2 regions of the Lysinibacillus sp. FSL W8-0992 genome follow, and region 1 is predicted to be linked to the other one. Evidence: riboswitches for the same ligand, from Rfam matches in the RefSeq annotation. Region 1 holds a riboswitch; the other holds the start of a gene.
What was found. A riboswitch is a leader RNA that binds a small molecule or an ion and turns the genes downstream of it on or off. The one in region 1 is predicted to bind cobalamin.
Positions count from the first base shown of each region.

Region 2: it holds a riboswitch for cobalamin, as region 1 does, so the genes downstream of both, NSQ74_RS13435 (energy-coupling factor ABC transporter permease) here and cobT (nicotinate-nucleotide--dimethylbenzimidazole phosphoribosyltransferase) in region 1, are expected to answer to the same signal.

Region 1 covers NZ_JBBOZQ010000001.1:4,048,825-4,056,243, forward strand. The annotation lists gene glnA (type I glutamate--ammonia ligase) at 378-1,712, opposite strand; gene NSQ74_RS20310 (MerR family transcriptional regulator) at 1,804-2,178, opposite strand; gene NSQ74_RS20315 (methionine gamma-lyase family protein) at 2,513-3,763, opposite strand; gene NSQ74_RS20320 (trimeric intracellular cation channel family protein) at 3,911-4,516, shown strand; gene cobT (nicotinate-nucleotide--dimethylbenzimidazole phosphoribosyltransferase) at 5,032-6,087, opposite strand; cobalamin riboswitch at 6,193-6,368, opposite strand; gene NSQ74_RS20330 (rhodanese-like domain-containing protein) at 6,512-6,814, opposite strand; gene hfq (RNA chaperone Hfq) at 6,909-7,139, opposite strand; gene miaA (tRNA (adenosine(37)-N6)-dimethylallyltransferase MiaA) at 7,238-7,419, opposite strand, start outside.
Region 2 covers NZ_JBBOZQ010000001.1:2,692,622-2,700,040, forward strand. The annotation lists gene NSQ74_RS13415 (S8 family peptidase) at 1-1,892, opposite strand, end outside; gene NSQ74_RS13420 (energy-coupling factor ABC transporter ATP-binding protein) at 2,023-2,859, opposite strand; gene cbiQ (cobalt ECF transporter T component CbiQ) at 2,856-3,629, opposite strand; gene NSQ74_RS13430 (energy-coupling factor ABC transporter substrate-binding protein) at 3,634-3,906, opposite strand; gene NSQ74_RS13435 (energy-coupling factor ABC transporter permease) at 3,908-4,654, opposite strand; cobalamin riboswitch at 4,796-4,979, opposite strand; cobalamin riboswitch at 5,235-5,414, shown strand; gene NSQ74_RS13440 ((2Fe-2S) ferredoxin domain-containing protein) at 5,553-5,924, shown strand; gene cobJ (precorrin-3B C(17)-methyltransferase) at 5,928-7,419, shown strand, end outside.

The DNA.
Region 1 (7,419 bases):
AATTTTTAGCTTATTCTTATTTCCCCGTCAACATCGTAATTTTATTTCTATATTAAATCAATAGATTTTCTACAAGGTAAAGAAATCTTAACCTTCTATTATTTTTGCTCTTAATTTAGACATTAGAACACGTTATCAAGAATAGTGGGGCTTGTTCAGTTATGCTATTTTCTAGAAGTTAATTGCTGTTCAACTAGAGGAGCAGGTTAGTTAAATCATCAGTTAGAAACTTTTACTTTTTAGGTTCGTATAACATTAATGATTTTGCAAAATCCCATAATAAATATGGTCAGATTAAAGCAAATGATTTGGTTTTTGAAAAATATGAAGATCAGAAATAGAAAAGCGTTGGAGCCCTTGAGCCCCAACGCTTTTGATTAATACATTTTTAAATATTGATCGCGTTCCCATTGGTGTACTGTTGTACGGTACATGTCGAACTCGATTTCTTTTGCTTCTTTAAAGTTAGCGTAAATGTGCTCACCTAAAGCAGCTTGAGCCACTTTATCTTGCGCAAGTAATGTTAACGCATCGTCAAGCGCTGGCGGTAAATTGGCAATACCATTTGCTTTGCGCTCTTCTTCCGTCATTACGTAGATATTGCGGTTAATTGCCGCTGGTGGTGTTAATTGTTGGCGAATACCTTCTAGACCCGCTTCTAAAATAACAGCCATCGCTAAATATGGGTTTGCTGCTGGGTCCACTGAACGTACTTCTACACGAGTTGAAAGTCCGCGTGCAGATGGGATACGAATAAGTGGTGAACGGTTTTGTGCAGACCAAGCAACGTAGCATGGCGCTTCATAACCAGGAACTAATCGTTTATAAGAGTTAACAGTTGGGTTTGTTACTGCTGTGAATCCTTGTACGTGTGCAAGGACACCTGCCATGAATTGCATTGCTGTTTCAGAAAGGCCTAGCTCAGTAGACTCATCATAGAATGCATTTTCTTTACCTTTAAATAATGACACGTTAAAGTGCATACCAGAGCCTGCTTCACCAAATAATGGTTTTGGCATGAATGTTGCATGTAGGCCGTGTTTACGTGCAATTGTTTTAACAACTAATTTGAACGTTTGGATGTTGTCACATGCTGTAATAGCATCCGCATATTTAAAGTCAATTTCATGTTGACCAGGTGCTACTTCATGGTGAGAAGCTTCAATTTCAAAGCCCATTTCTTCAAGCTCTAAAACGATATCACGACGACAGTTTTCACCTAAATCAGTAGGTGCTAAGTCAAAATAACCACCGTGGTCGTTTACTTCTAACGTAGGTTCACCTTTTGCATCTAATTTGAATAAGAAGAATTCTGGCTCAGGCCCTAAGTTGAAGCTTGTGAAGCCCATATCTTCCATTTTTTTAAGGATACGTTTTAAATTGTTACGTGGGTCACCAGCGAATGGTTCGCCTTTAGCAGTGTATACGTCACAGATGAAACGTGCTACTTTCCCTTTTTCTGAAGTCCAAGGGAAAACTACGAAAGAATCTAAATCAGGATATAAATACATATCTGATTCTTCGATACGCACGAAACCTTCAATTGATGAGCCATCGAACATCATTTTGTTTTCTAGTGCTTTGTCTAGTTGACTAACTGGAATTTCAACGTTTTTAATTGTACCTAGTATATCCGTAAATTGTAAACGAATGAAACTAACATTTTTTTCTTCGATTAAACTCTTGATGTCCTCTTTTGTGTATTTACCCACAGTTTTCCACACTCCTATAAATTGTCTAGCTTATATCTTTACCCTACCCTATTAAATAAAAACCGACCAATTGAAAAATACTTGCATTTATCTAATAGAATCGGGATAAATCCCCACGTCGGATAGATGACTTTTGCATGCGCTGTGCTTGACGCATTTCTTCGCGCATAATTTGACGTAATTCTGTGTCAGTTAAATCAGGTTCTTCAGCTGCAACAGGATCTAATTTTTTAGCAAATAATTTTTTAATTTTCGCCATATTCATACCCTGCTCCAAGTAATCTTTTATTTCAAGAAGCGTATCGACGTCATTTAATGAAAACATTCGACGATTACCTTCTGTTCGGTGTGGCTCAATTAAATGGTGTTCTTCATAATAACGAATTTGGCGTGCCGAAAGCTCGGTCAATTGCATCACGATACTCATAGATAATAACGGCATCGTTCGTCTAATTTCACGACTCATTTAAGTCCCCCCAATACCCGCTTATCATATAACGAAAAATTTTCACTGTCAACAAAGATGTAAGGTTTCCTAACATGGTTTTTTAATTTTTTTTAGAATTGATGAAAAATTGTTAAAAACTATACAAATTACAGTCTTTTTCTTGTTAATAAATTGTAAGAAACAGTAGATTTCAGTTCCATTCGCTCCTTTTTATACTAATTTCCTCCACTTAGAAGTTCTATACGCAACGTATTTTCCATTCGTACTGAAGTGTCAAACTCCCACTATTACCATTACGAGACAAGCCCCATCACGAAACTGTGATAGGGCTTGTCTAACAGCTATAAATTGCCTATTTTCGTATGCTTTGGACAGCGCTACAAATGGCAAATTTCACGTGCTCATATGTCAATCCACCTTGAATAAATGCTGTATACGGCGGACGAATTGGGCCATCCGCTGTAAGTTCAATGCTTGAACCTTGAATAAATGTCCCCGCTGCCATAATGACATCGTCTTCATAGCCAGGCATGTAAGCAGGCTCTGGAGCGTAGTGCGCATTAATTGGAGAATTTGCTTGAATTTCTCGACAGAAAGCAATCATTTGTTCTGCTGTTTTAAATGATACCGATTGAATTAAGTCTGTACGTTCCGCATGATAACTAGGGAAAGTATTCATCCCTATTCCCTCCAGCATTGCTGCTGTGAAAATGGCACCCTTTAATGCTTGACTAACAACATGCGGTGCAAGGAAAAAGCCTTGATAGAAATCACCAAGTGTGTTTAATGTTGCACCTGCTTCTGCCCCAATACCTGGTGAGGTCATACGATAAGCACATTTTTCTACTAAATCAGCTCGTCCTGCAATATAACCACCTATTTTTGCTAAGCCACCACCCGGATTTTTAATAAGAGAACCTGCCATTAAATCAGCACCTACTTCTGTAGGTTCCTGTGCCTCCACAAATTCACCATAGCAGTTATCAACAAAAATAACGGCATTCGGAGCCAATTCTCTAACTTTTTCACACATTTTTGCAATTTGTGAGATGGTAAAGGAAGGACGAGTTGCATAGCCTTTTGAACGTTGAATAGCTATCATTTTCGTGTTTGGTGTAATAGCTGCAGCAACTGCAGTCCAATCAATTTCTTTGTTATCAATCAAATCTACATGACGATAACCAATTTTATAATCCTTCAGCGAGCCCGTATCTTTGTCACCACCATCGACAATCGATTGTAGCGTGTCATATGGTTGACCTGAAATATAAAGCAATTCATCACCTGGTCGTAGCACACCGAATAGACTAAGCGTAATCGCATGTGTACCAGATATGATTTGCGGACGGACAATCGCCGCCTCTGCTCCAAAAACTTGTGCATATACACGCTCAAGATTGTCACGTCCCTCGTCATCATAGCCATAGCCATTTGACGGATGTAAATGAAAATCGCTTACTTGATGCGCTCTGAATGCGGAAAGTACCTTTTGCTGATTGATGAACGCCATATTCTCTACCTTCGTATGATAAGGGCGCACCTTTTCTTCTATTTTTTCCGCTAATGTTAACGTTTCTGCTGTTAAATGGGTTGTAAAAGTCATTGTTTTCGTCTCCGTTTCAAATTGTTCTTTCCTATCTTATCAATTTGTTTGCAACCCTGCAAAAATTGCTATTGTGTCTAGCTGTTAAATGCGCTAAGCTAAGGGGCGGACTTACTACAAATTATTCTCGTATAAGGGGGGAAAGTGATGGCTTGGGAAGTTTTTAGCATCATCGGGACAATTGCCTTCGCTATTTCCGGGGCAATAATTGCAATGGAAGAAGAATACGATTTATTCGGTGTATATATACTTGGCATTGTAACTGCATTCGGTGGAGGTGCCATTCGTAATTTACTGATTGGTCTACCTGTCACAACATTGTGGGGGCAAGATATGATGTTCCAAATTGCGATTGCTGCAATTACTATATTTTTTATTTTTCCGCATCATCTAATACAGCATTGGCATCGTTGGGGCAATTTCACAGATGCTATTGGTTTATCGGCTTTTGCTATACAAGGTGCATTGTACGCTGTCAAACTCAATATGCCAATTAGTGCAGTCATTGTTGCTGCTGTTTTAACTGGTTCAGGCGGTGGTATTGTTCGGGATTTATTGGCTGGACGGAAGCCACTCGTGTTACGCGATGAAATTTACGGTGTATGGGCAGCACTTGCAGGTCTTCTTATTGGACTGGAATTACTACCAGGCGATATTTTCTTATATGTATTATTCGGTGTCATTACGGTTTTACGAGTTCTTTCATATATGAAGAAATGGCGTTTGCCGTTACGGAAGTTGAACCGAGCTTAATAGAGGCTATACCGTTGTGTCCACTTCGGCGAGTGCTTTCTGCGGGTACAACGTAAAAATGTCATCATATTAGTCGAACTCTATATCGTTGATGTCCGCTTCGGTGTGCGCTTTCCGCGGGCACGACGTAAGCCGCAACCTTCGCTAACGCGCGGTTTGTTGCGTCTTACACTGCGTGCGTTCCCGCAGGAGTCGCCCACCTTCGCTACCATCAACTCGTGTTCTCTTCTAATTTTTTATTTACTGCAAAAGAATGAACAGCTATAGTTTCATTCTTCTTACATAGCGTAAAAATACCATCACATTAATCGAACTCTTTTTGCTTTACCGTGAATATCCGCTTCGGCGGGTGCTTTCCGCGGGCACGATGTAAGCCGTAATCGTCGCTGTCGCGCGAATTGTTGCGACTTAGGCTGCGTGCGTTCCCACAGGAGTCACTCGCCTTCGCTACCATCAACTAGATTGCATATACTATTTCCTTCGCTCTAAGAACAAACCTTATTCCTCGTCAATTATTATTTATCTATTAGCGCCATAGACTCTGCTAATGTAGCCATATTGCTCATCATCGAACAAGCTGCGTCTAGAATTGGAAACGCTAATGCTGCGCCAGAGCCCTCTCCCAATCGCATATTCATATGAAGCATCGGCTCTACTCCTAGCAATTCGGCTGCTATTTTTGCCCCAGGTTCTTCTGATGCATGAGAAGGTATGATATAGTCTTGTACTTTTGGTTCAAGCTCATATGCAATTAGTGCAGCTACTGTAGAAATAAAGCCATCAATTACAACTGGTTTGCGATTTGCGGCAGCCGCAAGGATTACTCCAGCCATAGCCCCTATTTCTAACCCACCAACTTTTGCAAGTATATCGATTGCATCATGACGATTAGGTTTGTTTATTTCGATAGCCTTTTGAATAACAGCTACTTTATGTTCAATTCCTCCTGACCCTAGCCCTGCACCGAATCCCGTCACTTCATGCGGGTGACAAGCATGAAGTACTGATAATATAGCTGCACTAGGTGTTGTATTGCCAATCCCCATTTCACCAGTACCAAGAACATTTGCCCCTTTTGCTATTTCTGATGTCGCTATTTCTATGCCTACTTCAATTGATTGGACTGCTTCTTCCCTCGTCATCGCCGGACCTTTCGCCATATTGTCCGTACCGTATTTAATTTTTTTAATTAAAACACCAGCATCAAGCGGAATATCCTCTTTGACACCGACGTCCACCGTTACAATTTTTGCATTTGTTATTTTAGCAATAGCACAAACACCTGTTACCCCTTTAGGAAAATTCAATGTTTGAAAAAATGTTACGTTTTGTGGATTCGATGTTACCCCTTCGTCACAAACACCGTGATCTGCCGCACATACGATGATCACTTTGTTATCGAGTTTAGGATATAGTTCTCCCGTAATCCCAGTTAGTTGTATAGCAAGCGACTCCAGCTTCCCTAAACTGCTCGGTGGCTTGCTAAGAGAATCTATACGTTCCTTCGCATTTTCCATCATTTTGTTGTTAGTACGTTGAATGTGTTGAATCGTTTGTTGTAGCAATTGCATCATCATCTCTCCTTTTTTTAGCCTTTTACATAAAAGAATGAAAAAAATAGAAAAGCCTGTAGTTTATTTCATAACAAATAAACTACAGACTTTTCCATCGTCCATATCATCCGAAGCAATTAGGCAGGTCTCCTGGCTCAATCTCAACATTTTATAGAACCTTCCCAGCCATCGCTAGTGGTATTCTCTATAAAACTCCATTTTACAGTGGTGGGACCGCTAAAGCATTTCACTTTATTCCCTATTCTCCCAAAGTGGGCACCTAATGCTTTTATGTAATTACTTTAAATTTACGACAAAGTTTTTTGAGTGTCAATATTGTTAAAAGTTTTGGTAACAGCACTTTTTGCATTGCCATCATTTAATATAAACAAAAAAAATGAGGTATTTAACAACTGACTTGTTAAATACCTTCATCTTTACATTATTTAAATTCTAATTCCCCATCATAGGCAAGCATGCCGCCTTCAAGATTTGTTACATCAAAGCCTTGTGCTTCTAAATAAGCACATGCATTTGCCGAGCGTCCGCCAGCTTTACATACGATAATATAAGGCTTAGATCTATCTATCTCATCTAAACGCTCTGGAATTGTTCCAAGCGCTATATGCTTAGCACCAGGAATGACACCTTGTGCTACCTCATCATCTTCTCGCACATCAATAATGTATAGGTCTTCGTTAGCATCTAGTTGTTCTAATAATTGCGTTGTATCCATTGATTTCATCTTTATAGTCCTCCAATATATCAATTTCCTATTACATTATAGCGTGAACGAAAAAAAACAGCTAGTGATGTAGCACTAGCTGCTTAAAATGACTCTATTCTTCTGTCTCTAAAAATTCGACTTGCTTTGCTGGAACGAAAGTAGAAATTGCGTGTTTGTAAATGAGATGCTGTTTGCTTTCAGCATCAACTAATAATACTGTAAAGTTGTCATAGGATTTCACTGTTCCTTTTAACTGGAACCCGTTTAACAGAAACACAGTTACAAAAACACTGTTTTTACGTAGATGGTTCAAAAACGTATCTTGCAAATTGATTGATTTCATAGATTGCGCCTCCCCTACTCTCTTTCTACCTCTTCATTCCTATAGTAGCATGTTATACCAATTTATCAATTAGTAATTTTTAGAAATTATTAAAGTTTTTAGTCTTTTTCAATAAAATGAATGTCCATCTTATTACGGAAATAAGTAAGTTGTCTTTTCGCGTAGCGACGAGAATTTTGTTTTAAACTTTCAATTGCTTCTTCTAATGTGCATCGACCATCTAAGTAATCATACAATTCCTTATAGCCAATCGCTTGTATTGACTGTACACCTCGAATAT
Region 2 (7,419 bases), 1.4 Mb from region 1:
TCATCTATTTGTTCTGTTGAGTTGTTATCCAAATCACTTTTTAAATAGATTTCCATTGATGCTGTAACACCAGGTAGACCAGATAAATCAAATTTCAATGTTGATGGTTGCGTTACTGAAAATGTAAAGTAATCTTGGTCACCTTGTTGATCGTCTGAGAGTAACGTATAATTTTCTCCTGCCGTACTAAATGGGAACTGTTGAATTTTATGTGCACTATCCATTGCTAATGAATCGATCGGTAATTCATTTGTCGTTTGCGCTGTGAAAATATAGTTTGATGCACCTTTTAAGCTATAGCCACCATTATGATCCTTAACGCCAATAAGAAGCGTTCCTGCTTGCTCTGCTTTATAAAGGTAGCCTTCTTGTTTTCCTGCGCGAACATCATTGACATTGATAGTTTCAGACTCATCTTTTTGACCTGTAGGGTAGAAGTATAAGTCAAATGCATAGTCATAGTTGCTAGCACCTTTTAATGATAGTTGAATATATTCCCCTGCATCTAATTCAGTTTTATACCATTTCTTTTCATCTGGTAGCTTGAATTCGCCTTTTTCGGTATTCAGACGATTTTTATTAAGCACTTTGGCATTGGTTAGACGCTCTTCTTTTGTTTCAGAATAGCGCTCTGGTAGGTTGTTTAAATCGAAGTGCATTGCTTTTAATGGGTCGACGAGGCCATGTCCATAGGTTAGGTCGTAGCCTCTTTCACCTAAATCCTTTGCGGTCATTTCGAGTATTGCCTCTATTTCATGAGGCTTTAAAGTGGGATATTTTGATTTTAGTAGGGCTGCTACACCCGCAACTACAGGAGATGCCATAGAAGTCCCGCTAAATGCTGTGAAGGATGATCCCTTTTTTCGATCATAAACGGTACTATAAATATCTTCTCCTGGTGCAACTAAGTCCACTGATGGTCCATAGTTGGAATAGCTTGATAGTTTATTGCGTTCATTTGTAGAACCAACGCTAATGACACCTTCGAAAGAAGCGGGGAAGGAGTATTGATCTGTTGAATCATTACCTGCAGCAGCTACAATCGTAATGCCTTTATCGATTGCTTTTTTAACGGCTTCCTGCATTAGTGGAGATTCTCCGTAGCCACCGAGACTCATATTAATAACGTCAGCGTTTTGTTCAATAGCGTAAAGTATACCTTGTGCAATAACGAAATCATTTGCAGTTTGTTTGCCGTTAAAGACATCTATTGGAAGAATCTTTGCTGATGGATAAATACCATGTCCACCAAGCCCATTATCTTTAGTAGCTGCAATAATGCCTGCTACATGCGTCCCGTGTGGATCAGAAAATGAGGTATTGGCAGGCGTTGCCGCATTATAAGGTGGAAGCACTTGAGACTTCAAATCTGGATGTTTATAATCTACACCAGAATCGATAACTGCTACTTTGACCTCATGATTTCCTGCTAATGATAAAGCCTTATCAATTTGCAGTAGATTTATATGATACATATCCTTTTTCTTTGGATCGACTGCATTATTAAAGGACTGGTACTTGTAGCTTGGAGATACACTTTTGACTCCGTTTTGCTTGGCATAATACGAAACAGCCTCTGTTAATGTTATGCCTTTTTTTAGTTGGATTACTTCGTAACCTAATGAAGGAATCGATCGAATTACTTTTGAACCAATTTTACTATGTACGGTCTTCGCAAGACCCGAATGTTTGACGATAATAGTATCGGCACTAATCCATTCGTTTCCTCCTGTTTGATCGTTGAACTGCTTTAATGCTTGCCTTTTGTTGCTAGCGAGCATACTTGTCACCAATTCTGGGTTCTGTGGTGCTTCAGCAAAGGCAGAAGCAGCAGGAACCATTAGTGCAGAACATGCTACGACAGCGATTGATTTCATCACCCAGTTTTTCAATTGTTTTTCCTCCTTCAGTAAAATATGACATTTCACTATTTATAACGGATGGAAAATAGAAAAGTTTCATATCTCAATAAATTTTTTTCAATTGTTTTAAAATTGTTTGAGTGCCTGGCACCCAAACAATTTAGAGCTGCTCGATAAGTGTTTGTAAGTCTTCTTTTGATCGAGGCATAGGCATGCCAACGTCAAATAACTTTTTGTTTTGTAAGGCGAGGGTTATTTCAAAAACCCATGGTCGTTCAAGATGGGCTAGTTCAAGTAACTTCTCTTGATAGAACAATTCGACCGGGTCCCCATTGTAAATGACTTTCCCAGCCTCCATAACAATTATTTGATCCGCCCATTCATAAGCCAAAGCGATATCATGGGTTGCCAATAAAAAAGTTCGTTCCCCATTTTCTAATTTAGCTAAGTAATGTAAAAGTTGTGCAGCATAATAATTGTCTAGTCCAGCAGTCGGTTCATCTAATAGTAATACAGAAGGTTCCATTGCCAGCACACCTGCCATGGCAACACGTTTTTTCTGTCCGACGCTTAAAAAATGTATGGGCTTATCAAGTAATGACTCAACCTCTGTTTGTGCTACTGCCCAGGCGATTTTTTCCTCGATTTTTTCATGAGACCAGCCAAGATTTAATGGCCCGAAAGCGATATCTTGCTTTACTGTACCTGAAAAAAGTTGATTGTCAGCATCTTGGAATACGATGCCGACCTGCTGACGTAATGCGGATAATGCTTTTCTAGAATAGCTAAGCGCTTCGTTGCAAAACGTAATGCTGCCATCGGTCGGTTTTAAAATTCCATTTAGATGCTGAAATAGTGTTGATTTGCCAGCACCATTATGACCTAGTAGGGCGATTTTTTTCCCCTTTGGAATTTGCAATGAAATATCTGTAAGTGCCTCGGTACCGTCTGCATAGGCATATGATAAATGTTTAAGATCAAAATAAAGCTCTGTCATGAGAAAAAACCTCCATATATTACGAGGAATAAAAATATAAAAACAATTCCAAACCAGTTTTTCTTGCTATAACATACATTGTCTTGCCAATAAACAGATTCGCCACCACGTGCTTGCATCGCATTATTTAGTTCACGACTACGTTGAAACATTTCCGCAAACAATGCTGCAATAAGCATGGAAATCGACCGTAGCCATTGCATAGGTGATTGATAGCCAAGGCGTGATTGTTGAGCAAGATGAATTTTTTGCATGCTATTTAAAAAGATGAAAATAAATCGATACGTTAGCTCTACTAATTCTACAAATAAAGCAGGCAGACGCCATTGACGTAAGACGTGACAAATAGATTGTACCGATGTCGTTAAAATTAAAAAGTATAAACAGCTAATACTGCCTAATACAGAGAACAATAGCTGCCGTGCTGTGATCATGCTTTCATTTCCGATGAAAAAGGTCCAATTACTAAGAGAAAATGCCCAGAAATGTGCTGGGAGGTTACTTGAATTTGGTGCAATTGAAATCAAAATAGATAGTAAACTGGATAGCAGAAAAAATCCTGGTAACAGCAGTAATTTCGCATAGTATTGGAAAGGGATTTTTGCGCCTAAAATGATAAAAGCACTCATTACAATAAATGTAATGAGTGAAATAAGTTCATCTCTCACGATAAGCGACAATAGCAGTAACCCCAAGGAAAACGTCATTTTTTCTAACGGATGAACGGACGCTAGTTTATTCATATAAGCATACTTATCAATGAGTAACATCCGTTTAACCTTCCTTATGCTTGCCGCGCATATAGCCTACGAAATAGCCAATAAAGCCAGCACCAATCGCAGCCTGTAATACGAATAATAAGCTTTCAATTTCACCACTTGGTGGCTCCCATAAGCTCTCAAACCATGGTTCATATTCTGCATTAATTTCACCGATTGCAGCTTCAGCTTCTCCGTCTGCACCACCGAATTCTGCACCTTTTTGTACGAAAAGAGGGATGATTGCTAAAAGTACAACGACAGCTAGTAGCAGTAAATTTTTCTTCATCCTAATGTGCCTCCTTTGCTGAGAAAACACGTAGTGCCTTTAATTCGCTCACATTGTATTTTTTTAAGAAATTCATAACGATAACTGTTAAAATTCCTTCACTAATTGCTAGAGGGATTTGTGTTAAAGCAAAAATACCTGCAAATTTTGTGAATGAAGCCATAAAGCCTCCTACTTCAGAAGGGAAAGCCAATGCTAATTGAACTGAAGTGACAACATATGTACCTAAGTCCCCAAGCATCGCTGCAAAAAAGACAGCAATAGAGAATGATAGACCGATTTTTTGAGAACCTTTAAAGACATAATACGCAATAATTGGTCCTACAATTGCCATAGAGAAAGCATTCGCACCTAAAGTGGTAATACCACCATGCGCTAAAAGTAATGATTGGAATAATAAAACGATTGTGCCAATCACACTCATGGCTAATGGTCCGAAAAGAACTGTACCAAGGCCAACACCAGTAGGATGTGAGCAACTTCCTGTTACTGATGGAATTTTCAGTGCCGATAAGACGAATGCGAATGCACCTGATAAGCCTAATATCATTTTCGTTTCAGGATTTTCGTCAATTGTTTTTCGAATAGAACGTAATCCTAAAATAATAAATGGAATCGAAATAACCCACCAAAAAATCGCCCATTCAATCGGCAAAAATCCTTCCATGATATGCATGGCAAACGCTCGTTTTGGTACTAGTAAAAGAGCCACTAAGAAATAACTAAGTTTCCAAAAAGAAAATTTCAAAACCTTTCCTCCTCAACAGTAATTTTCGAATGTAGCGTGCGCAATAAAAAAAGCACTTCTCCGTTTCGGAAAAAGTGCATAGCTGAAAAAGCAAATAGAACTGTCATTTGCCAAGCCGCACACCTATCCTCGTAGGTTGAAACGATCACGATTTTCTCGGCAGGTCTCCTGGCTTTAGTTCAACATTTTATAGGCCTTCCCGTCCTATGGACAGTGACATTTTCTATAAAATTCCCTAGTACAGTGGCGGGACCGCGCCGGACTTGAACCGGCTTCCCTTTTAAGCAAAATGTATACACTTCGCACCGAAAAAAGATGAAGTTGTGAGTTTTCACGAAGAAGTGTAACATGTTTTTCCAATCATAAGCTATCCTTTTTTTTGTAAAAAATTTTTTATAAAATAACAATCTAGAAAATTCAGATAAATGTCAGAGAAAATCTATCAATTTTAATGAAATATTTGTTGAAATTTTATTAAAAATCTAATAAATAAAAAAGAAATGTTGAAAAGTATAAAAATGATAGGCTATGATAGAAACAGTTTTATATTCGTTTTATTAACATTTCATTTCAAAATTTAAATATAAATCCATCATTAAGTGCTCGATATACTTCGAGATAATAGGGAAATCGGTGTAAATCCGATACAGCCCCCGCTACTGTAATAGCTGATGAAATCGCAATGCCACTGAAAACTTGGGAAGGCGCGAAAGTAAGAGGAAGCTTAAGTCAGGAAACCTGCTTAGTTGATGATATGCAAACTTTTCGGAGGGAGAAGTGAAGCGAGAGCGGATACGTGTATATTCGTTTTTATTTTGGCTTCTATAAAACCTTTACTCTTCGATATCGAGTAAAGGTTTTTTCTTTTTCCTAAAAGTAGAATGAGGGGAGAAAAGCAATGACAACTTGGAATTTAGAGGGCATGAAAACCCATCTTTTTATTTGTAATGGTAGTAGTTGCATGAAAAAAGAAGCTGAGGAAATTACGCTCGCAATACGAGACGAAATAGAGAAATTAGCACTCGATAAGGAAATACATACGACAAGAACGCGTTGTAATGGCAGATGTAAAGATGCTTGTGTTGTGATCGCGTACCCACAGGGAAATTGGTATCGTATACCAACAGTTGAGCATGGTAGAACACTTGTACAAGATTTAAACCATGATTCTTTACACAGCGAGCATGTTTTTACACTGACAGAAGGTACGTTGCAACGTACCCCACAAACAACAGCCATTAAAGGCATCGACAAGGTGAAAGAGGGGTAAAAAATGGCGCAAAAAGGAAAGATTTTTGTTGTAGGCTTTGGACCTGGAGATTTCAAGCATATTACGACACGTGCTGTAGAGGCATTACAACAAAGTGAATTTATTATCGGTTATAAAACGTATGTTGAGCTCATTCAAGATTTAGTAAGTGCGAAGTCGATTGTTAGTACTGGTATGACAGAAGAAGTGTCACGAGCACAAGAAGCGGTACGTCAAGCGGAGGCTGGAAATATCGTTTCTGTTATTTCGAGTGGTGACTCAGGCGTATATGGGATGGCTGGACTTGTATATGAAGTACTAATTGAGCTTGGGTGGACGGAAGCAACAGGTGTTGAAGTCGAAATTGTGCCAGGAATTTCTGCTATTAATTCGTGTGCAAGTTTGCTAGGCGCACCGATTATGCATGATTCTTGCACGATTAGTTTAAGCGATCATTTAACACCTTGGAATTTAATTGCAAAGCGTGTGGAAGCTGCGGCGATGGCCGATTTTGTCATTGCGTTATATAACCCAAAAAGTGGTCGCCGTACACGTCAAATTGTAGAAGCCCAACGGATTTTACTAGAATATCGATCACCGGATACACCTGTAGGACTTGTGAAAAGTGCCTACCGTGATCGTCAGGAAATAACGATGACGACTTTAGCAGAGATGCTCGAGCATGATATCGGCATGTTAACTACAGTTATTATTGGAAATTCATCGACATTTTTCTATGACAATAAAATGATTACACCGCGTGGCTATCAGCGCAAATATACACTTGGAGAAGAAAAACAGCCTTTACGTCCACACCAGCGTTTAAGAGAAGAAAATGAGCCGTGGGCAATGAACCAAGAAACAGGTACTGCAAGTCATGACTTTGCTGCAGATCCAAATGCAGGACGTCTGAAAAGTAGTATTGCGATAGCACCTGCGCCTGTATCGGTACAAGAAAAATCATCTCTAGAAATGGCAGCAACTGCACTAGCCATGGTGAAAGGAACAACTGTCACAAAGGCTACAACGAAGTTAGTTCAGCAAAAAATGGAGTCGATTTTTGAACTTGCTGTTAGTCCTGGGGTAGCGAATAAATTTTTCACTCCACAGCAAATGATGACGTTAGCTGAAGTTGTGGGAGATGAAGGCACGATGGAATATACACCTGACCATCAAATTCATTTAAAAATTCCAACGACAGAGCCAGAAATTATTACTGAAAAGTTAAGAGAAGTAGGCTTTTTACTCGCACCAATTGGGGATGTGCTGTCATTAAAGGCTTGTGACTTCTGTTATGGCGAGAAGGCAGATTCAATTCCATATGCAGAGGAGATTCAAGCAAAACTTGGTGGGTTGTCGTTGCCTAAAACGCTGAACATTGGCTTTAATGGCTGTGGCATGGCGTGTTATCGTGCAGTATTTGACGATATAGGTATCGTCTATCGGAAAAGTAAATTTGATGTTTTTATCGGTGCGAAACCAGTAGGGCGTACTGCACATGCAGCACAGCCAGTTG